One region of the Blautia ammoniilytica genome, then DNA from elsewhere that is predicted to be linked to it. Evidence: predicted binding sites of a transcription regulator. Region 1 holds the regulator's gene; the other holds the start of a gene.
The links. The regulator HrcA, encoded in region 1, represses chaperone genes, less so after heat shock. The targets are predictions, from matches to a motif close to TGTTAGCACTCNNNNNNNNNGAGTGCTAACA.

Region 1 (15,476 bases):
TCTGATGAGGAGGCTGCATCCCACCTTCCGGCACAGATTGAAGGCTTTTTGAAAGAAATCGGACTTTACAATACACTTTCTAATTTGGGAGTGACCAAAGAGCAGTTTGAGGAAATGAAAGGAAATTTTGTATTTAATGTTCTTCCATTTGCACCGAAGGAAACACTCCTTCAGATCATGGATGAAAGTTATGGAGAAAAAGTATGATCAAATTTAAAGATATTCCATTTTACAGATTGGACATGGTGTCCTATAAACGGCACTTTGAAGAAGAATTGGAACGCTTTTCCAATGCAAAAACAATGGAAGAAGCTTATGATGCAATGCTGGATCTTGATACACTGATGGTGAAATACCAGACAATGGCAACCATCGTTGAGATTCGTAATACTATGGATGTAACCGATGCTTTTTATAAAGAAGAAGCTGCCTGGTGTGATAAGATCCGGCCAGAATATGAAGCATTGGAAAGCCGCCTTAGCAGTGCTATGGAAAAGACTCCCTTTAAAGAACAGCTTTCTTATTTTACAGGCGGAGAAGCCTTCAAAAAGGCAGGGCTGAATGAACAGTGTTTTTCAGAAGAGATTCTGGAGGATCTAAGAGAAGAAAATAGACTGTCTGCCAGATATTCAGAGCTTACAGCTACACTTAAGGCAAAAACAGCAGAAGGTGAAGTGCCGCTGGTAAGTCTTGCCAAAATGGGATCAAGTGAAAACAGGGAAGAAAGATCTAGGTTTTATAAAATATGGGAAGAAAGCTGGATGGGAATTGCACAGGAACTGGATCAGGTTTATGACGGTCTTGTCAAGACCCGTGCAAAGATTGCCGGAAAGCTTGGAAAAGACAGTTATACTCAGATCGGATACTGTTCCATGGGAAGAACCAGCTATGGAAAGAAGGAAGTTGCGGCTTTTAGAAATGCAGTAAAAGAGCAGCTTGTCCCGGTCGTGACACAGCTTTTTGAAGAACAAAGAAAACGACTGGGTGTGGAAACACTTTATCACTATGATGAGGATTTCAGTTTCCCTGGTGAAAAGTACGACATAACAGATAATGTGGTAGAGGCATTTAAGAAGATCTATGGCTCTATGTCCAAAGAAACAGCTGTATTTTATGACGATCTGACAAGAGGGGAGTTTTATGATCTTGCAGTCCGTCCAGGGAAGATCAATGGCGCTTATTCCAATCTGGTAGGCCGGTATAATATGCCATTTATTTTTGAAACCTATAACAGCACGTTTGGCGCATTAAAAACCTTTGCCCATGAAACAGGACATGGTTTCCATTCTTATCTGAAGCGTGGTGAGCCATTTAGGTTTACAGAGAACTGCAGCAGTGATCTTGCAGAGATCCATTCCATGAGTATGGAATTCCTTGTGTGGCCTTACCTTAATGAGACCATGCCGGAAGCACAGATCGACAGATATAAATATCAGCATCTGAAAGGGGCTCTTTCCTTTATCCCTTATGGCTGTGCAGTTGATGAATTCCAGGAAACTGTATATGACCATCCGGAGATGACACCAAAGCAAAGACTTGATTTATGGAAAAAGCTGGAACAGGAGTATATGCCTTTCAGACATTACGATAATCAGAGTTTTCTTTCAGAAGGCAGATTCTGGCAGAGACAGACTCATATTTATAAATGGCCATTTTATTATATTGATTATGTACTGGCACAGACCTGTGCAATGCAGGTGCATTTCCTCTGTGAAGAAAACAGGGAAAAGGGCTGGAACTGTTACATGGATATCCTTAGATACAGTGGAAAGTATGGTTTTACAGATACTCTTCATAAAGCAGGACTGCAGGTTCCGTTTGAGGACGGGGTGATCCGAACGCTTTCTGAGAAAGCGATTGCCCAGATGGAGCAGTTATCTGAAAGAATACAGGGAGGTGGAAGCAGTGAGTGAAACAGTTCTTATAAAGAACGGTACCATTGTTACCATGGCTGCAGAAGGAACCATTGAAAATGGCTGTATACTGCTGGAAGATGGGAAAATCGTAAAGGTAGGACATACGGTTGACCAGCCAGAAAACTGCAGAGTGATTGATGCACATGGCGGTTTTGTTATGCCTGGTATCATTGATGCACATTGTCATATTGGCGTTTTTGGATCCGGGATCGGTAATGCAGGTGTGGATGGAAATGAGGAGAATGATCCAATCACTCCTGAAATGCGTGGATTGGACGGGATTTATCCGCTGGATCCGGAGTTTAAAAAAGCATATGAAGCAGGAGTTACCTGTGTAGCTACAGGCCCTGGCAGTGCCAATCCAATTGGTGGGCAGTTTCTTGCAATGAAAACAAAGGGGCGTACCATGGAGCAGATGGTGATCAAAGAGCCTCTTGCCATGAAAATGGCTTTTGGGGAAAATCCCAAAAATGTATATGGCAGCAAACGGACTCCATCCACAAGAATGGGTGTGGCTGCACTGATTCGGGAAGCACTTTTTAAGGCAAAGGAATATGCTGATAAAAAGGAACGGGCAGCAGGGGATCCGGATAAGATGCCGGCTTTCAATATGAAGCTGGAAGCCCTTGTTCCTGTGATAAAGGGAGAACTTCTGGTAAAGGCCCACGCACACAGGGCAGATGATATTATGACTGCCATCCGTATTGCGGAAGAGTTTGGCCTTAAGATGACCATTGAGCACTGTTCAGAGGGGCATTTGATCCCAGAAGAGTTTGCAGCCAAGAACAGGATCGCCATTCTTGGACCATTTACCGGTTTTCCTCATAAAAACGAAGTGATCCATCAGGATGAATCTTCAGCAGGGATCCTGGAGAGGGCCGGAGTAAAAGTGGCTATCATGACAGACCTTCCGGGAATGCATGAGGAGAATCTGATCGTATGTGCTGGAATCTGCCACAGAAAAGGCATGAGTGAGGAAGGGGCTTTAAAGGCAGTCACCCTTCACGCAGCACAGGCTATTGGCCTGGAGGACAGAATAGGATCCATTGAACCAGGCAAAGACGGAGATATTGCAGTGTTTGATAAGAATCCTGTAAAGAATCTTGATGCAGCATGTATCTGCACATTGATCGATGGCAGGGTTGTATATGAAAAATAATTATTTAGGATAAGAAGGAGGAAATCATTATGAAACACATTAAAATCGCAGCAGGACTGGCACATGTAAGTTACGCAAGGATCGCAGACAGGGTTCTGGAGGCTATTGACGGCGGAGTTGATTATATCCATTCAGATGCAGCAGATATGTATGACCTGAAAAATATGCAGCTTATGGGAGGCCCACAGATCATTTCCGGACTTCGTGAAGTAACAGATAAGCATATTGAATGTCATATCTATACCATCGAGTGTGACCGTCTGTTTGTTGAAAAGCTGGCAAAAGCTGGCTGCACGATGCTGATCGTACCGGCTGAACACTTTATTGGAGCACCTCTTGCTTACCTGATCAATTATTGCCGTGAGTTTGGCATGAAGATCGGTCTTACCGTAGGATGCTATACACCTCTTTGCTTTGTTGATGAGTCTATTAATGATATTGACCGTCTTCAGATCGTAACCCATGGTGTAGATGAGACAGATGGACAGGATAACTGGGGCTGGAGAAAATCTGCAGTAGATCTGGTTCAGAGAGCAAGAAAGCTGATCGATGAGAAGAATCCACGCTGTGAGCTTGCTATTGATGGCGGCCTTCGTCATGATAATATGGATCCGCTGATCGCATGCAATCCAGATGTGATCATCCTTTCTTCTGCAATCTTTAAGGATCCGGATGGAATCAAGGCCGGAGTCCAGAAGTGCAGAAAAGCCATTGATGAGGCTGCTGCAAAGTACGGATTAGAGTAAGAAAAATGTCAGAGGTGATCAGGGAACGGCTGGAAAATTTCAGGAATGTAATGAAAAAATATGGGATAGATGCATGGATCGCACCTACCAATGATTTTCATGGTTCTGAATATATTGGAGAACATTTCAAAGTCAGAAAATACCTTACCGGTTTTACAGGAAGCGTTGGCACTGTGGCAGTAACACAAAAGGGAGCATGGCTATGGGTGGATGGACGATACTTTGTACAGGCTGAAAATCAGCTGGCAGGTACGGAGGTTCATTTGTTTAAAAGCGGACAGCCGAATGTGCCGACTTTAGAGGAGTTTTTGGCACAGGAATTAAAATCCGGAGAAACTGCCGGATTTGACGGCAGGGTGCTCAGCGCATCAGAAGGGAAAAAACTCCGATCTGTTTTAAAAGAAAATAAGATCAATATCAGCAGCTCCAGAGATATTGTAGATGAAGCGTGGGAGAATCGGCCGGCAATGGAAAAAACACCGGCCTGGTTCCTTACAATGGATGAGGCAGGAGAAAGCAGGGCAGATAAGCTGGAACGTGTCAGGGAAGAAATGGTGAAACAGGGAGCGGATGTACATCTGGTTACTTCGCTGGATGATATTGCATGGATTTATAATCTTCGTGGAATGGATATAGCCTGCAGCCCGGTAATTCAGGCCTATACCATTATTACCCTGGACGGTGCAGTTTTATTTGCACAAAGTGGGGTACTTAATGAGGCACAAAGAGATGTACTGGAAAAAGACAGAATCTTTGTAAGGGACTATGGTGATATCGTTCAGGTCTTAGAGAAGCTTCCGGAATGTACGCTATTAATGGATCCGGAAAAGGTAAGTGATGAACTGTATCATTGCCTGCCGGAACATGTGACCAAAAAAGAAACAACGGATCCTTCGGTTCTCATGAAGGCTGTGAAGAATCTGCAGGAGATAAAACAGGTACGAAGTGCTCATCTGCGGGATGGGGTGGCAATGACCAGATATATGTACTGGTTGAAGCACATTCCGGAAACAGTACATGTAACGGAGATGGAGGCTGCGGATCATCTGGAAACGCTTAGAAGAGGGCAGAAGGGTTATCTGGAGCCCAGCTTTGAAACGATTTCTGCTTATGGCAAAAATGCAGCTATGTGCCATTATATTTCCACAAGAGAAACAGATACAGAAATCAAAAAAGAAGGCTTTTATCTTGTAGACGCAGGCGGGCAGTACAGAGCTGGTACAACAGATATTACAAGAACGGTTGTAATGGGAACCGTAACGGAGGAACAGAAGTTTCATTATACGCTGGTATTAAAGGGTATGATCGATCTGGCAAAGGCCAGATTCCATCAGGGTACAAATGGGCAGATGTTGGATTATCTGGCAAGAGGGCCGCTGCTTGAGCATGGACTGGACTTTAATCATGGTACCGGACATGGAGTAGGCGCACTTCTGAATGTACATGAGCCGCCTAATTTTATTCACTGGAGATTGCCAGATCATCTGAAAACAGTTTTTCAGGAGGGGATGATCACTTCTGATGAGCCAGGAGTTTACGTAGAAGGAAGCCATGGGATACGTATAGAGAATCTGATTTTGTGTGTGAAGGATTCCCAGGATGGACTTTTGCATTTTGAAACACTGACTCTTTGTCCGATTGATCTTTCCGCTGTGAAAATGGAATACCTGGATTGTGAAGAAAAGAAATGGCTGGATCAGTATCACGAAATGGTATATGAGAAGATTAAAGCCTTTTTGCCGGAAGAAGAGCGGGAATGGCTTAAAAACGTAACAAGTCCCATCAGGGACTAAAAGTATGGAAAAGCTGTTGTTATAAAGCAACGGCTTTTCTTTTTTTGGTTGAGAGAAGCAGGTTTTTGCTTTATAATAAGGCGGTGTGGATAAAAAACGATGAAAAACACATAACAGTTACGAACGAAGAGAAAACAGGGAGTATTTATATATGCAGAAACAGGAAAAAATGATTTATCTGGATTGTTCCAGTGGAATCAGCGGAGATATGACAGTAGCAGCTCTTCTGGATCTTGGGGCTGATCCGGAGCATCTGGTAAAAACTCTGGAAAGCCTGCCTTTGGACGGCTGGAAAGCAGAGATTTCAAATGTGACCAAATCCGGTTTAAGGGTTTGCGATTTTAATGTGATCCTTGAGCATGATAATTATGACCACGATATGGAGTATCTTCACGGACACAGCCATGAAGAGCATGTTCATCATGACAGTGTCCATAAAAACGGACATCATGGACGAAATCTTCAGGAGATCACCCGGATTCTTCAGGCTGGAAATATGACTCCTTATGCACTGGAACTGGCGCTTAAGATTTTCAGGATCCTGGCAGAGGCAGAAGGAAGTGTGCATGGAAAGCCGGTGGATCAGGTACATTTTCATGAAGTGGGTGCAGTGGATTCTATTATTGATATTGCAGCAGCTGCGATATGTCTGGATGATCTTCAGGTACGGGAAGTGGTTATTCCGATTGTAAATGAAGGACAGGGACAGATCCGCTGCCAGCATGGCCTTCTTCCCATTCCTGTTCCTGCAACATCAGCTATTGCTCAGGCATATCAGCTGCCACTTCATATTACTCATGTGCAGGGAGAACTGGTAACGCCTACCGGTGCGGCGATTGCAGCGGCGATTAGAACCAGGGATACTTTGCCGGAGCAGTTTATCATCAAAAGAATGGGTATGGGCGGTGGTAAGCGAGATTACGGGATTGCAGGGATTCTTCGTGCCATGTGGATCCAAGTACCTGAGGAGAATAAGAATCCGGAGAGTCTGGGAGAAACTGGCGAAACCAGAGAAGCCCCGGATGATAAAGAAAGAGATCAGGTGATGGTACTGGAAAGTAATCTGGACGACTGTACAGGAGAAACACTTGGTTTTGTTATGGAAGAGCTGTTGCAGGCAGGAGCACTGGATGTCTGGTATCAGCCAATTTATATGAAGAAGAATCGTCCCGCCTACAAGCTGAGTATCCTTTGCAAAATACAAGATCGGAAAAGTATGGAAAAACTGGTCTTTGTCCATACCACAGCTATAGGGATCAGATATTACCTGGTAAACCGCTCTAAAATGATTCGGGAGATTAAGAATGTGAGTACGGTTTATGGGATAGCAAAAGTGAAATCCTGCACCTGGGAAGGAGAATGCTATTGCTATCCGGAAAGTGATAGCGTGGCAGAACTGGCACGTAAAAATAAAAAGAGCTTTTCAGAACTTTATCATGAGATTAAATTAGAAGCTGAAAAGACAATGTAACAGAAAAAAGAGCCCTGCCGGGCCGGGAATGCTGTTAATTCCCTTCAAGCTCGGCAAGGCTTTTTTTCAATTCGATCATCTTATCGCGTAGCTGTGCGGCCTGTTCAAAGTTAAGATCAGCTGCAGCAGCACGCATCTGTTTTTCTACCTGGGAGATCAGTTTGGTAAGCTCTTTTTTGTTCATTGATTCAGGATCCTTGGCAAGCTTCACTTCTGTTTCTGCTACTGCCTTGGATACTGCGATCAGATCACGGACGGCTTTTTTGATAGTGGTTGGCTTAATACCATGTTCCTGATTATAGGCATCCTGTAACTGACGGCGCCGTCTGGTCTCATCAATGGCCTGACGCATGGAATCGGTCATGGTATCTGCATACATGATCACATGGCCTTCACTGTTACGTGCAGCACGGCCAATGGTCTGTATCAGGGAGGTTTCCGAACGGAGGAAGCCTTCCTTGTCTGCATCCAGGATTGCTACAAGAGTGATCTCCGGGATGTCAAGGCCTTCTCGAAGCAGGTTGATACCTATCAGTACATCGAATATATCAAGACGCATATCCCGGATGATCTGTGCACGCTCCAGTGTATCAATATCCGAGTGAAGGTAACGTACACGGATCCCCACATCCTTCATATATTGGGTAAGATCCTCTGCCATCCGTTTGGTCAGGGTTGTGATCAGGATCTTATGCTTCTTTTCTACCTCTTTATTCACTTCTCCGATCAGGTCATCGATCTGGCCTTCTACAGGACGTACCTCTACTTCCGGATCCAGAAGGCCGGTAGGACGGATGAGCTGTTCTGCACGAAGAAGTTCATGATCTGCTTCGTATTCACCAGGAGTAGCAGATACAAACAGAACCTGATCTAACTTCTGCTCAAATTCATCAAAGCTTAAAGGTCGGTTGTCCTTTGCAGAGGGAAGACGGAAACCGTAATCCACCAGGGTCTGCTTACGGTTTTGATCACCGGCATACATGGCACCGATCTGAGGCACCGTTTTATGGGACTCATCTATGATCAGAAGAAAATCATCTCCGAAATAATCCAGAAGGGTGTAAGGGGGCTGACCAGGAGCAAGACCTGCCAGGTGCCTGGAATAATTCTCAATGCCAGAGCAGAAGCCGGTTTCTTTCATCATTTCGATATCAAAATTGGTTCGTTCGGAAATACGCTGGGCTTCCAGAAGCTTGTCTTCGCTTTTAAAGTAAGTAACACGTTCTTCCAGTTCTTCTTCGATTGCCTTGGCTGCACGCTGGATTTGTTCCATTGGTACTACATAATGAGAAGCCGGAAAAATCCCTGCATGGGAAACCTCACATTTGATCTCACCGGTAAGCACATCAATCTCTGTGATCCGGTCGATCTCATCGCCGAAAAACTCTACACGGATCGCACTGTCAGAGTAGTTGGCAGGGAAGATCTCCAGAGTATCTCCACGTACCCGGAAGGTACTGCGGTGAAAATCCATTTCATTCCTGGTGTACTGGATATCGATCAGTTCCCGGATCACTTCATCCCGGTCTTTGGTCATGCCAGGCCGAAGAGAGATCATCATGTCCTGGAATTCCTGAGGAGAACCCAGACCGTAAATGCAGGAAACAGAAGATACAATGATCACATCACGCCTTTCGGACATGGCAGCAGTAGCGGAAAGACGAAGCTTATCGATCTCATCATTGATGGCTGAATCCTTGGCAATATACGTATCAGAGGAGGGAACATAAGCTTCCGGCTGATAATAGTCATAATAGGAAACAAAATATTCCACTGCGTTCTCAGGGAAGAACTCCTTAAACTCACCATACAGCTGTGCTGCCAGTGTTTTATTGTGGGCAAGGACAAGGGTAGGCTTATTCAGCTGTGTGATCACATTGGCCATGGTAAAGGTCTTACCTGAGCCGGTAACACCCAGCAGGGTTTCAAACTGGTTACCTTCTTTGAAGCCCTTGACCAGTTCCTCAATGGCCTGCGGCTGATCGCCGGTAGGTTTGTATTCGGAATGTAATTTGAAATGATCCATGGAAACACCTCTTTGTCAGAATCTATTTATGGGTGGACGTTACCGTCTGCGCTGTACTCTGTTTCCCGATTATAGCAGAAATACTTTTGAAAGTATAGGGATAATACTGATTATTTCTACTGCAACTACAGAGTAGGTTGCAATCTTCATCAGTATTTCAATCACAAGTAACCAGAGTGAAAGAAATTCAAAAGAGACTGCGTTTGTCGAAAGGAAAACCACAGATAAAATAGATAATAAACCTATGTAAGGAGGGATGAATCTCTTGAGATTTATGGAATTAAGCTATCCGGTGTGCTATATGGGCTTTTATGTGAGGAAGGCAGCTGCGTTTTGGAAATGTCAGCGGTACAGCAGGGAATACCATTCCAGGGGATTTAATCTCCCTGAATCTGAAAGAAGTGGAAAATCTTATAAAAAAACTTATGAAAATGACCGGCAGGTGTAAACACATCTGACCGGTCATTTTGTGATCTTACAGGAAATCCCAAATCTTCCTGCAATTTTCAGTGAATGATAACGCTTCGCCTGGAACTGTTGTAGGTATATACCTGTCCGCCAAGTGCTTTTATATTTTGAAGATTCCGGGCTACTGCAGGATAAGTCCGGAGAAAAGCAGGGGCATCCACAAAAGTGATATCAGCACCGATATATTTATAGAAGGAATAACGACCTGTATTATTGCCGTGGTGCGGCGCCTGCAGAAAGGTGGATTTTAGTTGCTTCTTATATGTACTGATCAGCCGTCTGCCTACCTTTGTGAGAATATCTCCTGTGAACAGCATGCTGGTTTTCCTGCCGGATACTTTAAATACCAGGGAGGAACCATTGCAGATGTCTTTGGTGGTATTGGTAAGGGTGTTGCTGTAACCGTTGAAAAACTGAAATTTCAGTCCGGAAAAACGGAAGCTGTCACCTGCTCCTTTCCAGTGGATTTTGGAGGTGCCGCACATTAATTTCATAAACTGCTGAAACACAGGATATTCATCCCAGCTGTGTTTAAATTTACGGTAGCGACTGTCATTGATCTTAGGAGCGATCACTTTTCGAATCTGGATATCTCCTGGAGAAGAAAAGATTTTGATAAAAGCACCGGCATGATCCGGATGCGGGTGAGTGATGATCCACAGATCAACTTTGCTGCCCAGACTTTGGATGGTCTTACGGACAAAGGCCTCCTGATCTGTCCAGCCACCATCTACTACGATCAGTTTGCCGTTACTGCCCTTGATGGTATAGAACATGGACTGCTTTCCGGCATGGTCATCGCCGTACTGGGTAACGCGCCAAGTGACAGAAGCAGTGCCGGCTGAGCATGGAACAGCAGGAGAAAGAAATAAAGCCAGTAAAAGAGTCAGAAGCCCGATAGCCAGTCCTGTAAAATAGGTCAGATGTTTTTTATAATCCATTGTAGTGTTTTCCTTTTTTTATATTGAGTAACTATATTATAAGCCGTTTACAATCATTTCTCAATCAGGAAAAATCATCACCAAATTTTCACACAAATATTTTGTAAAAAATATTGACAAACTTTTACAACAGGTGTATCTTAAGACCATAGATGTTAGCACTCCATTATGTTGAGTGCTAACAGAAACAGATGGAGAAAGGAGCAAACATTCATGGATGACGTATTAGATGAGCGCAAAAAGAAAATACTGAAAGCAATCATCAAAACATACATGGAAACAGGTGAGCCGGTAGGTTCCAGGACAATTTCCAAATATCCAGATCTGAATGTAAGTTCAGCAACCATCCGGAATGAGATGTCAGACCTGACCGATATGGGATATATCGTACAGCCTCATACATCTGCAGGAAGGATTCCATCTGACAAAGGCTATCGTCTCTATGTAGATGAACTGACCAGGGAAAAGGAATCAGAGATCGCAGAGATCCGTGAGATGATGATAGAGAACACGGATAAGATGGATAAAGTATTAAAGAAGGTTGCCAAGGTTTTGGCAGCCAATACTAATTATGCCACTATGATCACGGTTCCACAGTACAGCGGAAGCCGATTGAAATTCATTCAGCTTTCCCGAGTCAGTGAGCACCAGCTGATCGCAGTTGTTGTTTGTGAAGGCAATGTGATCCGCAATCAGATCATTGATCTGGACGAAGAGATGGATGACCAGACTATTCTGAAATTAAACCTTCTTCTGAATACCAACCTGAACGGAGTTCCTATCCAGGATATCAATCTTGGTATGATCGCCAGACTGAAGGAGCAGGCAGGAACCCACAGCGGTGTGGTAGCTACCGTGTTAGACGCAGTGGCAGCCACCATTCAGGTGGATGAGGAAGATTTGGAAGTATATACATCAGGAACCACCAATATTTTTAAATATCCGGAGCTGGCTGACAAGTCCAGAGCAAGCGAGCTGATCTCCACTTTCGAGGATAAGAAGGAATTGGCAGATATGGTTCGTGAGAGCATGGGTGATCAGGAAAGCACAGGTGTTCAGGTGTACATCGGTGATGAGGTTCCCATTCAGACCATGAAGGATTGCAGTGTTGTGACTGCCTCTTATGAGTTGGGCAATGGGATGCATGGAACCATCGGTATCATCGGACCTAAGCGTATGGATTATGAGAATGTTGTGGACAGCTTGAAGAAGCTTAAGGTTCATCTTGATGAAGCAGTAAATAAGAAAACATAGAAAGGCGGTTGACAGCGTGTCAGATATAAAGAAAGAAACCGAAGCTACAGAAGAAACAGTTGAGATTCCGGTGACTGACGGCAGCGAAGAAGAGACAGCAGCTGAGGCTGAGGATACAGAGAAAGAATCTTCCAAAGAAGAGGAAAAAGAAGTTCCAGAGGCTGAAGCATCAGAAGAGCCAGAAACAAAAGATGCCAAACCGGAAGAAAAGACAAAGACTTCTTTCTTCGGAAAAAAGAAAAAAGATAAATTTGAACAGCAGGTGGAAGAGCTTACCGATCGTTTAAAGAGAAACATGGCTGAGTTTGATAATTTCCGTAAAAGAACGGAAAAAGAAAAGGCCAGCATGTATGTGATCGGAGCAAGAGATATTGTTGAAAAGATCCTGCCTGTTGTGGATAATTTTGAAAGAGGACTTGCACAGGCTCCAGAGGGAGATGCCTTTGCAGATGGCATGAAGATGATCTACAAACAGTTGATGACCGCTCTTGATGAGATGGGTGTTAAGGAGATCGAGGCCAAAGGCAAAGAGTTTGATCCGAACCTCCATAATGCAGTGATGCATGTAGAGGATGAAAATGCAGGTGCTAATGAAGTAGTAGAAGTATTCCAGAAGGGATATACCTATAAAGATTTTGTTGTAAGACACAGTATGGTTAAAGTTGCAAATTAATCAGGAGGGAATTATCATGAGTAAGATTATTGGTATTGATTTAGGTACTACAAACAGTTGTGTAGCAGTTATGGAAGGTGGAAAACCTACCGTTATTGCAAATACAGAAGGATCCAGAACAACACCGTCTGTTGTTGCATTTACAAAGACAGGTGAGCGTCTGGTAGGTGAGCCTGCAAAACGTCAGGCTGTAACAAATGCAGAGAAGACAATCTCCTCTATCAAGAGAGAGATGGGTACAGATTATCGTGTAAATATTGATGGCAAGAAATATTCTCCACAAGAGATTTCCGCTATGATCCTTCAGAAGCTGAAAAAAGATGCAGAAGGATACTTAGGTGAGCCTGTAACAGAGGCTGTGATCACAGTTCCAGCATATTTCAATGATGCACAGCGTCAGGCTACCAAGGATGCAGGTAAGATCGCAGGTCTTGATGTAAAACGTATTATCAACGAGCCTACAGCAGCAGCTCTTGCTTATGGTCTTGATAATGAAAAAGAGCAGAAGATCATGGTATATGACCTTGGCGGTGGTACATTTGATGTTTCTATCATTGAGATCGGCGATGGTGTTATCGAGGTTCTTTCCACAGCAGGTAATAACCGTCTTGGTGGTGATGACTTCGACCAGAGAATCACAGATTATATGCTTTCCGAGTTCAAGAAGAACGAGGGTGTTGATTTAAGCAACGATAAAATGGCACTTCAGAGACTGAAAGAAGCAGCTGAGAAAGCAAAGAAAGAGCTTTCTTCTGCAACAACAACCAATATCAACCTGCCGTTCATTACAGCTACAGCAGAAGGTCCGAAGCATTTCGACATGAACCTTACAAGAGCTAAATTCGATGAACTGACACATGATCTGGTTGAGAAGACTGCTGAGCCGGTTCGCCGTGCACTTTCAGATGCAGGTCTTACAGCATCTGAGCTTGGTCAGGTACTTCTGGTTGGTGGATCTACACGTATCCCTGCTGTTCAGGATAAGGTTCGTCAGCTGACTGGCAAGGAGCCAAGCAAATCTCTTAACCCGGATGAGTGTGTTGCACTTGGTGCTTCCGTACAGGGTGGTAAGCTTGCAGGAGAGGCTGGCGCAGGTGATATCCTTCTTCTGGATGTTACTCCGCTGTCACTTTCTATCGAGACAATGGGTGGTATCGCTACAAGACTGATCGAGAGAAATACAACCATTCCTACAAAGAAGAGCCAGATCTTCTCTACAGCAGCAGATAATCAGACTGCTGTAGACATTAACGTAGTACAGGGTGAGCGTCAGTTCGCAAAAGACAACAAATCCCTTGGACAGTTCCGTCTGGATGGTATTCCGCCAGCACGTCGTGGTGTTCCGCAGATCGAGGTTACATTTGATATTGATGCCAATGGTATCGTAAATGTATCTGCAAAAGATCTTGGTACAGGCAAAGAGCAGCACATTACCATTACAGCAGGATCTAATATGTCTGAGTCCGATATCGACAAGGCAGTAAAAGAAGCTGCTGAGTTTGAGGCACAGGATAAGAAACGTAAAGAAGCAATCGATACAAAGAACAATGCAGATTCCATGGTATTCCAGGTTGAGAATGCCCTGAAAGAAGCAGGAGATAAGATCGATGCCAATGATAAGGCAGCAGTCGAGTCTGATCTGAATGCCCTGAAAGATATCCTTGCAAAATGCACAAATCCTGATGAAGTTACAGATTCTCAGGTAGCTGATATCAAAGCTGCACAGGAGAAGATGATGGAAAGTGCTCAGAAGCTTTTTGCAAAGATGTATGAGGCACAGAATCCACAGGGTGGAGCTGCAGGAGCAGGCCCGGATATGGGAGGCGCATCCCAGGGCGGAGCTACAGGCAGCAATGAAGCCGGATATGGTGATGATGTAGTTGACGCTGACTACAAAGAGGTGTAAAATAGCAGCTGTCTGTTTTTAATAGCACAGACGGCAGCATAAATAAAGTGACTGTTATGACGGCTGCTGCTTTGAAATAGAAGTGGCAGCCGATGTTAAGGTTCTAAATAATTATATTAGGGAAAAGAGACTATGGCTGATAAAAGAGATTACTACGAGGTTCTTGGTGTTGACAGGAATGCGGATGATGCAACACTGAAAAAAGCATATCGACAGTTAGCCAAGAAGTATCATCCGGATGTAAACCCGGGAGACAAAGAAGCTGAAGCAAAATTTAAAGAAGCCACAGAAGCCTACAGCGTGCTAAGTGATCCTGCGAAAAGAAAACAGTATGATCAGTTCGGGCATGCAGCCTTTGAAAATGGCGGCGGCGGTGGTGCTGGTGGTTTTGGTGGATTTGATTTTTCAGGTTCAGACATGGGAGATATTTTCGGGGACATATTTGGCGATCTGTTTGGAGGCGGAAGCAGGAGAAGACCGAATAACGGGCCTACAAAGGGAGCCAATCTCCGTGCAAGAGTCAATATTACATTTGAGGAAGCTGTTTTCGGATGTGATAAGGAGCTGGAGATCACATTAAAAGATGAATGCACTACCTGCCACGGCACAGGAGCCAAACCGGGTACATCTCCGGTTACCTGTCCAAGATGTAACGGGGAAGGTCAGATCGTCTATACCCAGCAGTCCATGTTTGGCATGGTGCGTAATGTACAGACCTGTCCGGACTGCCATGGAACTGGAAAGATCATCAAAGAAAAGTGTTCCGCTTGTCGGGGAACCGGTTATACTTCCAGCAGGAAGAAGATCCAGGTGTCCGTACCGGCAGGTATTGACAATGGACAGAGCATCCGCATCCGTGAAAAGGGTGAGCCAGGAGTAAACGGAGGACCAAGAGGAGATCTTCTTGTTGAAGTGAACGTGGCTCGTCATCCTATTTTCCAGAGACAGGATATGAATATTTTTTCTACAGCTCCTATTACTTATGCTCAGGCAGCATTGGGCGGAGATGTGAAGATCAGCACTGTGGACGGAGATGTGGTATATACAGTGAAGCCCGGCACACAGACAGACACTAGGATCCGCCTGAAAGGCAAAGGAGTTCCTTCCCTGCGGAATAAGAACA
Region 2 (15,476 bases), on a different contig from region 1:
TTGTGATTCCCTGTATTTATTCTTTTATACTCTACAAAAAAGGGATCTGAGCCGCCCTGAACATTCTGCCCTTAGGAGGTTTTTATGTATACAATGAAATGGGCCTGCAAAAAAGTGGGCCGTCCACTTCTTTCTCTGCTGGCTGTGGCAGCCGCATCCCTGCTTATTTACTGGTGGCACATTCTTTCCCCATACATGCACCTGCCTGCAGTTACAGATGATCAGCTAGATGCATTGGATCTGTCCGGTTATACGAAGATCCTGTTTTCTGCACATCCGGATGATGAGCTGATCTGGGGTGGCGGCCACCTGCTGGATGATAAGTATCTGGTAGTGTGTATGACCGGTGGCAACAACCCGGTTCGCAGCAAAGAATTTCAATCTGTGGTTACAGAAGCCGGTGGCAAATATCTGATGCTTTCCTACCCGGATAAACTTGGCAACAAACGCAGTTCCTGGAAATACTGGCGAGCAGCCATGGAAAAAGATGTGGCAACGATTCTTAACTACAAAGACTGGCAGCTGGTTGCCACCCACAATGAAAATGGCGAATATGGCCATCTGCATCATCAGATGACACATCAGATCATTGAAAAAGAATATAAAGAAACCGGATGCAAGGCTGAATTATACTGGTTTGGTACCTACTACGTAAATGACCGGATTCCATACAGCTTGCGGGAAATGGACAAAGAACTGTACATCCGCAAACGGAAACTGGCAATGATCTACGAAAGTCAGCGCAATACCATCCGTAAAATGTATCATATGTTCCCTTATGAATACTGGAAAAATGCAGCAACCGGAGAATTATTTCTTCCAAAATAGCAAAAAAAGAATGGGATATGGTTTTCACTGACTGGTGATAACCGTATCCCATTTTTATACTAATTCAATTTTTATACTTATTCAGTTTCTATAACTATCCCGTTCATGTCCTGCACTGCCCGGATAAGACATGAAATATTATTTTGTGCCTACAGTAACTTTGTCCAGATGCCAGATATCATCCACATACTCCTGGATGGTTCTGTCTGAAGAGAATTTACCACTGTGAGCTGTATTCAGAAGTGCCATCTTCGCCCACTTCTTCTCATCACGATAAGTCGCTTCCACCTTCTTCTGTGCCTCTGCATAGGAGCGGAAATCACCAAGAATGAAATACTGGTCCGGTCTGGAACTGTTCTTTGTATTTAAAAGAGAATCATAAATATCACGGAACAGCTCTGTATCACTGGAGAAAGTACCATTGATCAGCTGCATCAGTACCTGACGGATCTCCGGATCTGTATTATAGATCATATCCGGATCATAACCTCCATTGTTCTCATAATTGATGATCTGATCAGAACTCATACCAAAGATAAATGCATTCTCAGCGCCTACCTCTGCTACGATCTCCACATTGGCACCATCCATAGTTCCCAGTGTAGGAGCACCGTTCAGCATGAATTTCATATTACCTGTACCGGAAGCTTCCTTGCTGGCTGTAGAAATCTGCTCGGAAACATCTGCTGCGGCAAAGATCATCTCTGCATTAGACACACGATAATTCTCAATGAATACAACCTTGATCTTGCCGTTAATGGATGCATCATTATTGACCACATCAGCAACAGAGTTGATCAGCTTAATGATCTTCTTTGCACGGGCATAAGCTGCAGAAGCTTTTGCGCCAAAGATAAAGGTTCTCGGATACATATCCATCTCCGGATGTGTCTTGATCTGATTGTACAGATAGATCACATGCAGAATGTTCAAAAGCTGTCTCTTGTACTCATGAAGTCTCTTAACCTGTACATCAAAGATGGAATGAGGATCTACCTCAATGCCATTATGCTCCAGGATGTATTTTGCAAGACGCTGCTTATTCTGGAATTTAATATTCATAAACTCCTGAAGTGCTTTCTCATCATCAGCATAAACAGCCAGTTTTTTCATCTGGGACAGATCTGTGATCCAGTCTGGTCCGATATGGTCTGTTACCCAGTTGGCAAGCAGCTGGTTGCCATGGAAGAGGAAACGTCTCTGTGTGATACCATTGGTTTTATTATTAAATTTTTCAGGCATCATCTCATAGAAATCACGCAGTTCCTGCTTCTCCAGGATCTCTGTATGAAGCTTGGCAACACCGTTGACAGAAAAGCCGGCTGCAATGGCAAGATGAGCCATCTTAACCTGGCCATCGTAAATGATTGCCATTTTCTTGATCTTCTCATAGTTGCCCGGATATCTGTTCTGAATCTCAATGATAAAACGACGGTTGATCTCCTCGATCATCTGATATACACGTGGAAGCAGTCTTGAGAACAGCTCGATAGGCCATTTCTCCAAAGCCTCAGACATAATGGTATGGTTGGTATAAGCAACACATTTGGTGGTTACTGCCCATGCTTCATCCCAGCCAAGGCCTTCCTGGTCAATGAGGATACGCATCAGCTCGGCAACTGCCATGGTAGGATGTGTATCATTCATCTGGAATACAACCTTTTCATGCAGCTTCCGAATGTCATTATGTTTCTTTTTATATTTTGAGATTGCTTCCTGAATACTTGCAGAAACAAAGAAGTACTGCTGTTTCAGACGAAGCTCTTTTCCTGACATTTTGTTATCATTGGGATAAAGTACATTTACAATATCCTTTGCCAGGTTCTCCTGCTCTACTGCTTTCTTATAATCACCCTTGTCAAAAGAATCAAACCCAAATTCCTCAATCGCAGCTGCATCCCAGATACGAAGGGTATTCACCAGATCATTCTTGTATCCCACGATAGGCATATCATAAGGAATCGCCTTGACTGCCTGATAGCCTTCATGGATAAATTTATTCTGTCCTGTTGCAGGATCATATTCTACACGTACATAACCGCCAAAATGCACTTCCTTTGCATACTCCGGACGGCGAAGCTCGAATGGATAACCATTTACAAGCCAGTTATCCGGTACCTCTACCTGATAACCGTCCCTGATCTCCTGCTTGAACATACCATAACGATAACGGATACCGCATCCATAAGCACAATAACCAAGAGTTGCCAGAGAATCCAGGAAACATGCTGCAAGTCTTCCCAGACCGCCATTGCCCAGTGCCGGATCAGGCTCCTGGTCCTCAAGAACATTCAGATCAAGTCCTAACTCCTCCAGGGCTTCCTTTACTTCCCCGTAAGCGCCAAGGTTAATCAGGTTGTTCCCCAGGGCACGGCCCATCAAAAACTCCATGGACATGTAATAAACGATCTTCGGATCCTGCTCCTCAAATGCGTTCTGTGACTCCAGCCAATTATCAATGATAACATCTTTCACAGTGTAGCATACAGCCTGGAAAAGCTGCTCCTGGGTAGCTTCCTCCAGCCTTTTGCGATAGAGAAATTTTACATTATCTCGTACACTCTTCTTGAAGGCCTCTTTCTCAAACTGCTTGTTAATCATGTTAATCCTCCTGTACTTTAACTACTGCCAGCGTTACCTGCTCTTTATTGATATTCCACTCTTTTGTATAACCCTGAACTTCGCCCAGAATGATCTGATCTGCCAGAACCTCGCCTTTGATTTCATCCTGATGCGCTTTCATCACATCCATAACCTTATCATTATCTTTTGCATAAACCAGGATCTTATCCATAACCTCAAATCCTGCTTCTTTACGCATGGTCTGGATCTTGCTGATGATCTCACGTACAAAACCTTCCTCCAGCAGTTCCGGAGTCAGATTGGTATCCAGTACAACTGCTGTATCGCCGTCTGTCTCTGTCATATAGCCCTCTGTCTGGGCAGTCTCGATCAGCAGATCTTCCTCTGTCAGTTCAACCTTATTTCCGTCGATGTCCAGAACAAGAACACCATTGGTCTTCAGTTCATTCATTGCCTTGCTTCCGTTGATCTCAGCAAGTGCCTTACGGATACCGCCCAGAAGCTTGCCGTATTTCGGTCCAACCGTACGAAGCTGTGGCTTAAAGCTGTAGGAAATAAAGGATTCCACATCATCTGTGAATTTTACTTCTTTTACATTCAGTTCATCTGCAATAATATCAGTAAAGAATGTATCCATCTTCTCTGGAGCCTTCACATACATGGTACCGATAGGCTGACGGTTCTTGATGTTTGCAGTATTTCTGCAGGCACGGCCAAGAACAACCACCTTCAGCACTTCTTCCATGTTATCTTCCAGTTCCTTATTGATCCACTCTTCCTTCACTGTAGGGAAGTCGCAGAGATGGATACTCTCAGGTGCAGTCTTATCAATACTTCTTACCAGATTCTGATAAATATCTTCTGTCATAAACGGGATCAGAGGAGCTGCTGTCTTGGAAATGGTCACAAGAGCTGTATATAAAGTCATGTAAGCATTGATCTTATCCTGCTCCATTCCTTTTGCCCAGAAACGCTCACGGCTTCTTCTTACATACCAGTTACTCATTTCATCTACAAAGTTCTGAAGTGCTCTTGCACTTTCCGGAATCTTATAGTCTGCCAGATCCTGATCTACAGTCTTAACAACCGTATTCAGCTTACTCAGCAGCCATTTATCCATAACAGAGAGCTTATCATAGTCCAGAGTATACTTCGTTGCGTCAAATTCGTCAATGTTTGCATACAATACAAAGAATGCATAGGTATTCCAAAGAGTGCTCATGAACTTACGCTGACCTTCCTGCACTGCTTTGCCGTGGAAGCGGTTTGGCAGCCATGGTGCACTGTTGATATAGAAATACCAGCGGATCGCATCTGCGCCGTATGTTTCCAGTGCATCAAAAGGATCTACTGCATTTCCTTTGGATTTACTCATCTTCTGTCCATTTTCATCCTGCACATGGCCAAGAACGATTACATTCCTGTAGGGTGCTTTGTTGAACAGAAGGGTAGACTCTGCAAGTAAGGAATAGAACCATCCTCTTGTCTGGTCAACAGCCTCGGAAATAAAGTCTGCCGGGAACTGCTGTTCAAAAAGCTCTTTATTTTCAAATGGATAATGATGCTGTGCAAACGGCATTGCTCCGGAATCAAACCAGCAGTCAATTACCTCCGGTACACGATGCATGGTACCGCCACATTTCGGACATTTCATGGTCAGATCATCCAGGTATGGGCGATGGAGCTCGATGGTCTTAGCTCTTTCATCCCCTGTCTTTTCAAATAACTCCTGACGGCTGCCAATAGACTCCATATGTCCGCACTGGCATTCCCAGATATTCAAAGGTGTTCCCCAGTATCTGTTACGGCTGATGCCCCAATCCTGTACATTCTCCAACCAGTCACCGAAACGACCTTTTCCAATGCTTTCCGGAATCCAGTTGATGGTATTATTGTTGCGGATCAGGTCATCCTTTACTGCAGTCATCTTGATGAACCAGGATTCTCTTGCGTAATAGATCAGCGGTGTATCGCAACGCCAGCAATGAGGATAATCATGCTCAAACTTAGGTGCTGAAAACAGCTTGCCCTCTTTATCCAGATCTTTCAGAACCATAGGATCTGCATCTTTAACAAATACTCCTGCATAGGGAGTTTCTGCAGTCATATCGCCTTTACCGTCTACAAACTGTACAAACGGAAGCCCGTAGTTCCGTCCAATACGGCTGTCATCTTCACCGAAAGCAGGCGCAATATGAACGATACCAGTACCATCACTCATGGATACATAATCATCACATACAACGTAATGAGCTTTTTTGCCCTGTTTTTTCACGTATTCACCGGTGCAGTCAAACAGCGGCTCATACTCTTTATATTCCAGATCTTTTCCTGTAAATTTCTCAAGGATCTCATAAGCAGGTGCTTCTTCTGTGGCAAGCTTGCCAAGAACAGTATCCAGCAGTGCTTCTGCCATATAATAAGTATAACCGTCTGCTGCCTTTACTTTGCAGTAAGTATCCTGAGGATTTGTACAAAGAGCCACGTTGGATGGCAGAGTCCACGGAGTTGTGGTCCATGCCAGGAAGTATGCATCCTCACCTTTTACCTTAAACCTTGCAATAGCAGAACGCTCTTTTACCAGCTTATAGCCCTGGGAAACCTCCTGAGCGGAAAGCGGTGTCCCACATCTTGGACAGTAAGGCACGATCTTAAATCCTTTGTATAACAGGCCTTTGTCCCAGATCTGCTTTAATGCCCACCACTCAGACTCAATATAATTATCTTCATAGGTAACATAAGGGTGCTCCATATCAGCCCAGAATCCTACAGTAGAGGAAAAATCCTCCCACATTCCCTTATATTTCCATACACTTTCTTTACACTGTTTGATAAAAGGCTCAATTCCGTATTCCTCGATCTGATCCTTTCCATCAAGCCCCAGCTTCTTCTCAACTTCCAGTTCTACCGGAAGTCCATGAGTATCCCAGCCTGCCTTTCTTGGAACCATGTAGCCCTTCATTGCCCGATATCTTGGAATCATATCCTTGATAACTCTGGTAAGTACATGTCCGATATGAGGCTTTCCGTTGGCTGTTGGCGGTCCGTCGTAAAAAGTATATGTTGGTCCCTCTTTACGGTTTTCCATGCTTTTTTCAAAAATGTCATTGTCTTTCCAAAACTTTTCAACCTTTTTTTCCCGGTCTACAAAGTTCAGGTTCGTATCTACTTTCTGATACATCGCATTTCCTCCTTTTGCTCATCCTTGAGAAATGTGTAACAGGGAACTTCAAAAAAGCCTCTTATTACAACTTAAAAAGCCTCCGCCCGTAAAAGGACGAAGGCGAAGTGCTCTCGTAATACCACCTGTTACAATGTACAGGGCCATATGCCCGATACCCGTTCCCGTTAACGTGGGAAATCCGTCATCCCCTACCTGTATCTGCTGCCAGACACCCTCAGGGACGCAACTCCGGAGTGATCTTCTGCTATATCTGACTCACACCAGGCTTCCACCCTCCCCGGCTCGCTGAAGCTTTCAATACCGCTTACTGTCTCCATCATGGTTTTTCCATATGCTTTTCTATTATAAGTGCATGAAATTCCCTGTGTCAAGACTTTTTAGGCAAGTTTTCCACCTGTTCTTTACTGAAAAAAAGTGTTATAATGAAGCAAAATTTCGGAAATGCTAACCTGTAAGCTAAGATGAAAGGAATTTTTATGGTTAAATCAGGAAAAAAAATATTAAAACGTCTTTTATGTATCACTTTATCTGCCGGAATGCTTGTCACACAGCCTGCATTTGCCTTTGGCGAAGAAGGAGAATCTGCTGCTGAATCCCCCACGCCTACACCGGATCCTCACACAGAGGCCTATTATGCTGCCCCGGAAAGCAATTCCATCCCCGGCTGGCCACAGGGTCCCCAGGTGGAAGCCCGTTCTGCAGTGATGATGGACGTGTACACCGGTGCCATCCTTTATTCCAAAAATCCGGACGAGAAAATGTACCCAGCCAGCATTACCAAGATCCTGACAGCACTTCTTGGCTGTGAGAACTTAAGTGTACAGAACAAGCTGGTGATGTCAGAAGCTGCTGCACATGGCATCTCCCCCGGCGATTCCAGTATTTACGCAGATACTGACGAGATCTTTACTGTCCATCAGGCATTGATGGCTCTGATGTTGGAATCAGCCAATGAAATTGCCCTGGCTATCGGAGAATCTGTTTCCGGTTCTGTGAAAAAGTTTGTAGAGCTTATGAATACCCGTTCAGCGGAAATTGGCTGTACTAATACTCACTTTAACAATCCTAACGGTCTTCCGGATGAGAATCATGTTACCACTGCTAATGATATGGCTAAGATCTCACGGGCAGCCTGGTACAATCCACTGTTCCGCAAATACGTTACACGGAAGATCTTCGAGATTCCTCCTACCAACAAGTTCGAGGAAACCCGTTATCTCCTGAACCATCACAAAATGATGGAAGGCCGTGACTATGCTTATGAAGGTGTTCTTGGCGGCAAGACCGGATACACGGAAGCAGCAGGAAATACGCTTGTTACTTATGCCAAACGGGGGAATATGACCCTTCTGGTGGTGGTTATGGGTACCATTAACGGTGGCTGGTCTGATACAGCATCCCTGCTGGATTATGGGTTTGGCAATTTTGAGAAGATCAATCTGAAACAGGATAAGACCCCTGTAGTTACTGCGGATCTTGCCTGCGACAAATATATTCTTCAAAATAATGGCAATACCTGCCCGTTTCCCTATACCAGAACTGTATATGTTACCGTTCCCAAGGGAACAGATGTATCTGCCCTGGAAAAGCAGCAGGGCTTAGGCTCCAACGCTGCCGGTCCTCTTCTTTTAAACAGCAGCTATTATTATAACGGTCAGCTGGTAGGATGGGGTGTACAATATGAAAAAGAGGTCCTATCGGACCTCCTGCTTTCTTTTTAACTGTCGCTTCAGGCGGAGAGAATCCCGTTTTTCACGGATTTTCTCCGCCTCTTCTGTACCTACCCGGTATAGAGTTTTCACAGCAAAATATTTATCTTCTTCTGTTCTCCGTATACGGATCTTTCCCTCTATGGTTCCATGTTCCTGGCAAACTGCCAGGCAATAATAAACCTTCGAATTATTATTCATGAACCATCGTACCTTCCGTCTGGCAGGACAATGGCACACAGGACAGCAGGTGCTTAAAACCTCCCTGTCCTTCATCACTCGCTCTCTGGAAAAGAACTCTCTGGAAACATACTTATTCCACATGGAATATTCCATATGAACTTCTTCTTTTCTTGACTTTGGATTCTGGTAAACGTCCAGGGATGGATTCTGACGGATACAATTATCATCAATATACTGAAGCACATATGCTGTATAATATGCATCTGCAACAGCCCTGTGAAATTCCATCTGGCTTTTGATCTTCAGCTGCTGCACTGCGGTCTCCAGTGCTCGTCTCTCGCCGTCTTCCTCATAACAGATCCCGTATAGCTTCTGTACATCATAATAAGTAACAGGACCTTTGATCAGTGACAGCATATTATAATATTTCATATTACGTTGCAGCTCCATAACATCCTGATTGCCCCAGGTAAAAAAGGCATAATCCTTTCCGCACCATTGAAGAAATTCCCGCACTGCCAGCGGAAAAGGCAGGCCATCTGTCAAATCTTTATAATCTACATGGATCACCTCATGGATACTGTCATGGATCCAGTTGTACACCTGCGGTTTGATCAACCGTTGAAAACTGTCTATGATATTTTTATCTTTATCAAGCTTTACAGCCCCTATCTCAATAATCTCAAATGGTAGTCTTGCATTCTCAAATTTTTTCCCATCCGGACTTTGATTCCATTCAAGATCAAACACAATATAATTCATGGTATGATTCCATCTTTCCTTTTGCCGTTTCTATCATCTCTTCTGCGCATAAATCAATAAGGAAAGAATAAAGCAAAAAAGCTATTCCGTCAACCCTGTGCCTAAAGCTTGCCCTCCAGCCAGTACAACATCGTTACTGTTCACACAACATCTATTATAAGCGATCTTCTCCACTGAAGGCACCCTTGCGGAGCGTTTTTATAAAAAAAGGGCATGCACCCAATGGTGCACACCCCATATTAAAAATATCAGCCTTCAATGGCGATATGTTTCTTTTCTTCTACTTCCGGTTTTGCTTCCTTCTTCGGAACGAACAATTTCAGGATGCCATGTTTAAATTCAGCTTTTACATCCTCCTGGTCTACATCCTCACCCACATAGAAGCTTCTGCTGCAGGCTCCGGCATAGCGTTCCTTACGGATGTAACGTCCGGTTTCCTTCTCCTGTTCATCCTTATCAAGACCTTTCTCAGCACTGATGGTCAGATATCCATTCTCCAGAGAAGCCTTGATCTCATCCTTTGTAAATCCGGGCAGATCTACCATCAATTCATAGCCATTAGACAATTCCCTGATATCTGTCTTCATTACGTGATTAGCTTTCCTGCCATACAGCTTCTTCTCTGTATCTTTCAGTGCTTTATCATCATAATAGAATGGAAATTCATTAAAGAAATCATCAAATAAGTTTTCTCCAAAAACGCTAGGCATTAACATAAGTCATCTCTCCTTTTTTATTATACATTTATGTTTTTTACCTGTTTCTTTGGAACTCGGGTATCTGTTTGGATCTCATAGAACCTATTTCTTTGTTCTCTTTTTATCCTCTTCCTTTGTTCTATGTGTAATATAACACATGCTATTAGCACTGTCAAGAGGTGAGTGCTAATTATTTTGTGAAGATTGTGTGAACTCTACGAGCCATGCATGGCGTAACATTCTCTTTCGCACGGAGGTTTCTTGGTTTGACCACATTTTTACAACAAAATCTTGGAAAATTCAAGAACGCCTCGGCATTCTTGCTGCGAGGTGCGCGTCATGCAATTGCATGACATACTTCTCCTGCGCACCTCTGCAATCCTGCCGGAGGCTATATCAGCTGGGGGATTGACTCCCACCACTAATACCAGCTTGTTGCTCACCACCTATAGAGGTGGGAGTCATCTCCCAGCTGATATATTCGTCTGATTTTCTTACCACATTTTACAACAATGACTTCTGGTTTATACCACAGCAGGTACGGTTTCTGGCAAGTTCATTTTAGACATCTCATTCTCCACATGAGACATTTCTGTAATGTGATTATAAACATTCATTGTGATCTGTGCATCTGAATGGCCTTCGCTCCGCTACGGTCGGCGCTAAACGTATATCCACTGGACATCCAGCGCCCCATCACATACTGCATAACTTTGGGATTGACGTTGTTTTCACCCAATCTGGTGTGTTTTATCATCTACTCCTACAATCAGCCTGCCAACCTGTGTATTGGCAAAAGCTACGATTGTTTTCATGTACTTTTCACTTTTATCTGGCAAGGTAACTTTGTACTCTATATTTTTCGATTCACCGGAAAATAATGTATCCTCTATCCTTCTTTCCTAGCAAACAAGAAAACAAAACAGGTCATTTTTCTCTTTGTGCTTTTTAATTGATTCATCCATCGCAAAATAATCATTGCTCCATATCTCCCTGGTCAGAGCCATTATTGTCATTACTTCTCCGTATGTATATGTCTATTACTTACAAAACTCAAATGCCACATAATACACATAATCATTTTTTGAAAGATAATCTGTTTGGTTATTTATAAAATCGTCTAAAGTTGGAACACTCATTTCATCGTTATCATAAACAAAAGCAATTAGTGGCTGCTGCTCATTGTATCTAATGTCTACGACATTTTTTATTTCAGTTGCTGATCTACCATAGTACTCTCGATCCTCTACATTTTCTAAAATAGGAATTTCAGTTGACAGCTTACTACCATCTCCTGAAATAATTAGTTTAATTGCATAATTGTCAAAATCAGGCACCATTACGATTGCACCACTTTTTGGCGAACGAATATCTTCAAATCCCATTTCTACTTTGTCCTGATCACTCAATTTCCCTGATTCGTATCGATAAATATGTAATCTAAGTTTTTTATATTTATCCGCTGTGATAAACTTATATACGAATGCTCCATCCGGTCCAGCAAGTAATTCTGCCGTCTGCATTTCTATACTATCCTCTGCAAGTGGCGAAATAAAATTCTGTGGTTTTTTAAAATGGTATATTGTAAATCCGATTATTGATGCAACACAAATAGATATAACTAGTAATATACATTTCATAATTTTCAGACATTTCTGTTTATTTATATTGTCTCTGATTACTTCAATAATATTTGTTTCTGACTTCTGAATCATGTTCTCTTGGGCTATATCTTCTCCAGCCAGAAATTCATTGAGGCTAATACCAAGAATTGAACAAAGTTCTTTATAAACAGATACATCCGGAAGGCAAACTCCTCGCTCCCATTTAGAAACAGACTTATCACTCATACCTAATTTTTCTGCCAGTTGCTTTTGTGTCATCCCCAAAGACTTTCGTTTGCCTGCAATATATTTTCCGATTTTGATAAGATCCATCCTTCTGCCTCCCTATATAGTCAAGTCTTTTTTCCTTGAAAATCAAGGAATTTCTAATGTTTCATCAATAAATATCTCAGAAGAAAGAGCCATAGGAATGGACATTTCTCTGTATCTGGTACGAAAATAGTGGATTTTGGGTACACAAAGTAAAACGTCTTCTTATTTCGTTCTACATGGCCTTGTATGTATCCCTCCATCTACGGCAGCGAACCTCCCATGTCTACCAGGATCATCAGTCTGTGCTGAGTCCTAACTTCTCTCGTCCCGCCTGTCCATAACCAGGGTGTCAGCTTAGCTCCTCTACAGGGTCTTGCCCTCTGGTGTGTATTCCTGCCGACTACTGGCTCATTCTTTGTTTGTTGTATTACTGACTTTTTTCCTGCAACAGCACCTTTCGGTGGACGTTTTCCTGTTGCATTCTAGTTGTTTACTGCTCCCAGCTATCATGGCTGGTCTCAGCCCTTCATCTTTTCCTTTTAAAGGCTCAGACCGGCCATGATACACTGTTTCTTTCTCTTTATGCTGCTAACTGCATTTCAGGTCTTACAATGTCAGCTAACATCCTCTGACCGTCATAATCCACGCCTTTCGTTAGTATCGTATAAAATATCCTGATCAGTTTACATGCCACAGCTATCACTGACTGCATCTTTTTCAGTGGATTTTTCTCCCTTGTCCGGTAATAACTATGGATTTCCTTAAATTCTTTATTTTTCCCGATCACAGATATCGCAGCTTCATACAATGCATATCTCAAACGCTTTCTTCCCCTGTGGCTGATCCTGCTCGCCCCGTTATGTTTCCCGGAGCTGTCTGCAACAATGGCATAACCGGCAAGCTTCTGCACCTGTTTCGGATTATCAAAACGTCCAATGTCTCCTACTTCTGCGATAACGCAACTTACCGTCTTTATCCCTATCCCATTGATCTCCATCAGCTTATCTATATAAGGAATCTCAGAAAGTGTTTCCTTTATCTCTTCCATAAGTTCATCCATCCGGTTTTTGTATATTTCGTAGTCATTCAGTAGGTTTCGGATCTCTTTCCTGGCACTTCTCGGTGCTTCCGTATTTCCGATGCTGTGCTCCGCTGCTGTTACCAGGGTCGTTGCCCTCTTTATCCCAGCGCCTTTCAGCCTTGCATCTCTCCATATCTTATTCACTCCGTCCACGCCAAGCTCTTTGATATCACATGGCAGTGGTGCCTGTTTGATTACCATCAGTCCGCTTACCGCATCCGGATTCCTGTAAACGTCTTTTATTTCCGGAAAATAAATGCTGAACCAGCGGGCGATTCTGTTTTTGATCCTTGTAATCTCTTCCTGTGTCTGAATACGAAGGTTGGACAGATTTCTGATCTCTGCATAGATCCCGGTTGGAATATATGGATAAGAGAATCTTCCTTCATTTACCAGACCCGCAATTGTCTTTGGATCTTTACGGTCATTTTTGCTCGGATTATTGTCATCTAGTTCTTTGGATTTCTTGACATGATGTGGATTCACATGTACTGGTTTCATTCCCTGTTCCTGCAGGTACGCTCCAAGATTCAGCCAGTAGTGGCCTGTTGGTTCCATTCCTGGAATCACAACCTTCATCCCATGTTTCTCTGCTATATCATCCATCCAATCCTTAAATGAGGAAAATCCTGCTTCATCATTGCTGAAGGCGAACGGCTTCTTTGAGTACTCATAATTGCGCCAGTTAAAAGCCCTTGCATAATGGGTTTCACTTCCCACATCAATACCAACGATTAAAGTCTTTTCCGTAATAGATGCAATTTTTGCGTTCTGTGTGTTATAATTCATTTCAAGTACCTCACTGTTTAATAAGATTTTTTACTAACCGTCCAAAGTCAGTAATCTTATTTTACTCTGAGGTATTTTTTTCTCAACCTTCTTTCTCGGAATTCCTTATATTTGAATTATACAAGAAGCTCCTTTATCGTTCTTTTTAGAATGATTATAGTGTAGCTCTTCTGCTTTGTCAATTCTTTTTGGCATAAAAAAAAGCTAAAAAAAGCAGCTGGCCTATTTTTCATAGACAAACTGCTTATTACTTTTCGCAACCGCCCCAGGGAACTTACTTGATTCGGTTAAATTCATTCTTTTGTACACAGAAGCTGCTGTACTATAATCCGTACTTTTTCAAATCTACTTTTCCATTGATAACTTCAATCCCATCTGCTTCCAACAGTTTTTTCTGTACGTTTTCGCCGCCAAAAGCAAATGCTCCAGCTAGCTCTCCTTTGGAATTTACTACACGATAGCATGGAATATGCTCCGGGTCCGGATTTTTATGAAGTGCATTTCCCACAGCTCTTGACATTCTTGGATTTCCTGCCATCTCTGCCACTTTTCCATAGGTTGCCACACAGCCTTTGGGAATTTTTTTAACAGCCTCATAAATCCGTTTTGTTGGGCTGTACGTGACCAAGTCATAGCTTTCAGATATCATCCTTTTAATATCTTTATCTGGTATTGTTCCATCCAGAACAATGGTATTCCAGTGTTCCTTATTCTGGTGGTATCCTGCAGTTACTGCTTCATATGTACTTCGCCAAAAATCACGCCATTCCGGATCTGTTTTTACATTCAGATTAACATATCCATTACGCTCAAAAATCCACAGAAACGCTTTTTTACTTTCCTTTACTCTTACCAGCTGCCAGGTCTGGTCATGGAAAGGCCTTTCCTCATATGTATCCTGAAATGATAAGCCAAACTCCAGTGCTTCTTTCCGTTTGATCATAAAGATTCCCCTGTATATTTCCATAATTAGAAATTTCTTACAACTCCCATTTTTATGAAAATATTTCTGCTGTTTTTCTGTACATTCATTATAAGCTCATTATCCATAAATACGCAACGAGATTTTTTCGACAAATCAAACGGGCATTAATAACTGATTTCCACTCATTACCGTATTTTCTGCACTTCCACCAGACATTTTTCCTAATCCACGCAAAATCTTATTAGTACAAGTATATAAGTTTTGGGTTATTCAAGAATGCCTCGGCATTCTTCTTACAAGATTCTGTCTATGATATCAGATCCACAACTTCTGGTGAAAGGCTGTACTGTGTCACTATTCGCTCCGTTCAAAGCCGCTCTTTATCACAAGTCTACAGTTCTTTCAGGATCTCTCCAATATCTTCATTCATGCAAACAGATTTTTTCCTTATTTCTTCCGGTGCATATGCTTCACCCTGGTTCAGACACACATAAAATGCATATTGAAATGTGTTTGTCATCTGCCAAAACGGATATTTTATAATACCAGGAGTATTATATCCTACACCAAGTTCAAGGAACACGATTTTCTGCTTTTTATGTTCCTGTATAAATCTCTCATATCTTTCTGCTGCCTGATGCCATCCTTCATCTTCAACAAATGTCTGATCCGATCTGAGATTCATACTCATCGGCTTACCACAGCGCGGGCAATATGGAATCAGACCCGTCGGAACCGTAAGCTTTATTTCTCCATCTTCCGGTTCTTGCAGTTCCCCGTCTTTTATCTGAAATCCCTGACTCAGTACCATTTTTTTAATGGTTTCTTCATTGTCATAAGTTTCCTTATGGCAAGGC

Region 2: OCV61_RS09725 (Hsp20/alpha crystallin family protein) is a predicted target of HrcA. The motif match lies at 10,109-10,139, and genes of this name have one in related genera.

The regions. Positions count from the first base shown of each region.
Region 1 covers NZ_JAOQJL010000009.1:59,772-75,247, forward strand. Annotated here, with positions in the region: gene OCV61_RS06195 (iron-containing alcohol dehydrogenase) at 1-207, shown strand, start outside; gene OCV61_RS06200 (M3 family oligoendopeptidase) at 204-1,913, shown strand; gene OCV61_RS06205 (amidohydrolase) at 1,906-3,075, shown strand; gene OCV61_RS06210 (ribulose-phosphate 3-epimerase) at 3,105-3,821, shown strand; gene OCV61_RS06215 (aminopeptidase P family protein) at 3,827-5,614, shown strand; gene larC (nickel pincer cofactor biosynthesis protein LarC) at 5,766-7,085, shown strand; gene uvrB (excinuclease ABC subunit UvrB) at 7,120-9,111, opposite strand; gene OCV61_RS06230 (hypothetical protein) at 9,377-9,559, shown strand; gene OCV61_RS06235 (ComEC/Rec2 family competence protein) at 9,618-10,520, opposite strand; gene hrcA (heat-inducible transcriptional repressor HrcA) at 10,734-11,774, shown strand; gene grpE (nucleotide exchange factor GrpE) at 11,791-12,447, shown strand; gene dnaK (molecular chaperone DnaK) at 12,464-14,353, shown strand; gene dnaJ (molecular chaperone DnaJ) at 14,486-15,476, shown strand, end outside.
Region 2 covers NZ_JAOQJL010000017.1:10,605-26,080, reverse strand. Annotated here, with positions in the region: gene OCV61_RS09755 (SdpI family protein) at 1-50, shown strand, start outside; gene OCV61_RS09750 (PIG-L family deacetylase) at 85-828, shown strand; gene OCV61_RS09745 (glycogen/starch/alpha-glucan phosphorylase) at 967-3,429, opposite strand; gene ileS (isoleucine--tRNA ligase) at 3,431-6,592, opposite strand; gene OCV61_RS09735 (D-alanyl-D-alanine carboxypeptidase family protein) at 7,072-8,316, shown strand; gene OCV61_RS09730 (3'-5' exonuclease) at 8,290-9,249, opposite strand; gene OCV61_RS09725 (Hsp20/alpha crystallin family protein) at 9,498-9,965, opposite strand; gene OCV61_RS18805 (RNA-binding domain-containing protein) at 10,679-10,762, opposite strand; gene OCV61_RS09715 (helix-turn-helix domain-containing protein) at 10,988-11,884, opposite strand; gene OCV61_RS09710 (IS110 family RNA-guided transposase) at 12,405-13,694, opposite strand; gene OCV61_RS09705 (methylated-DNA--[protein]-cysteine S-methyltransferase) at 14,017-14,637, opposite strand; gene OCV61_RS09700 (SIR2 family NAD-dependent protein deacylase) at 15,011-15,476, opposite strand, start outside.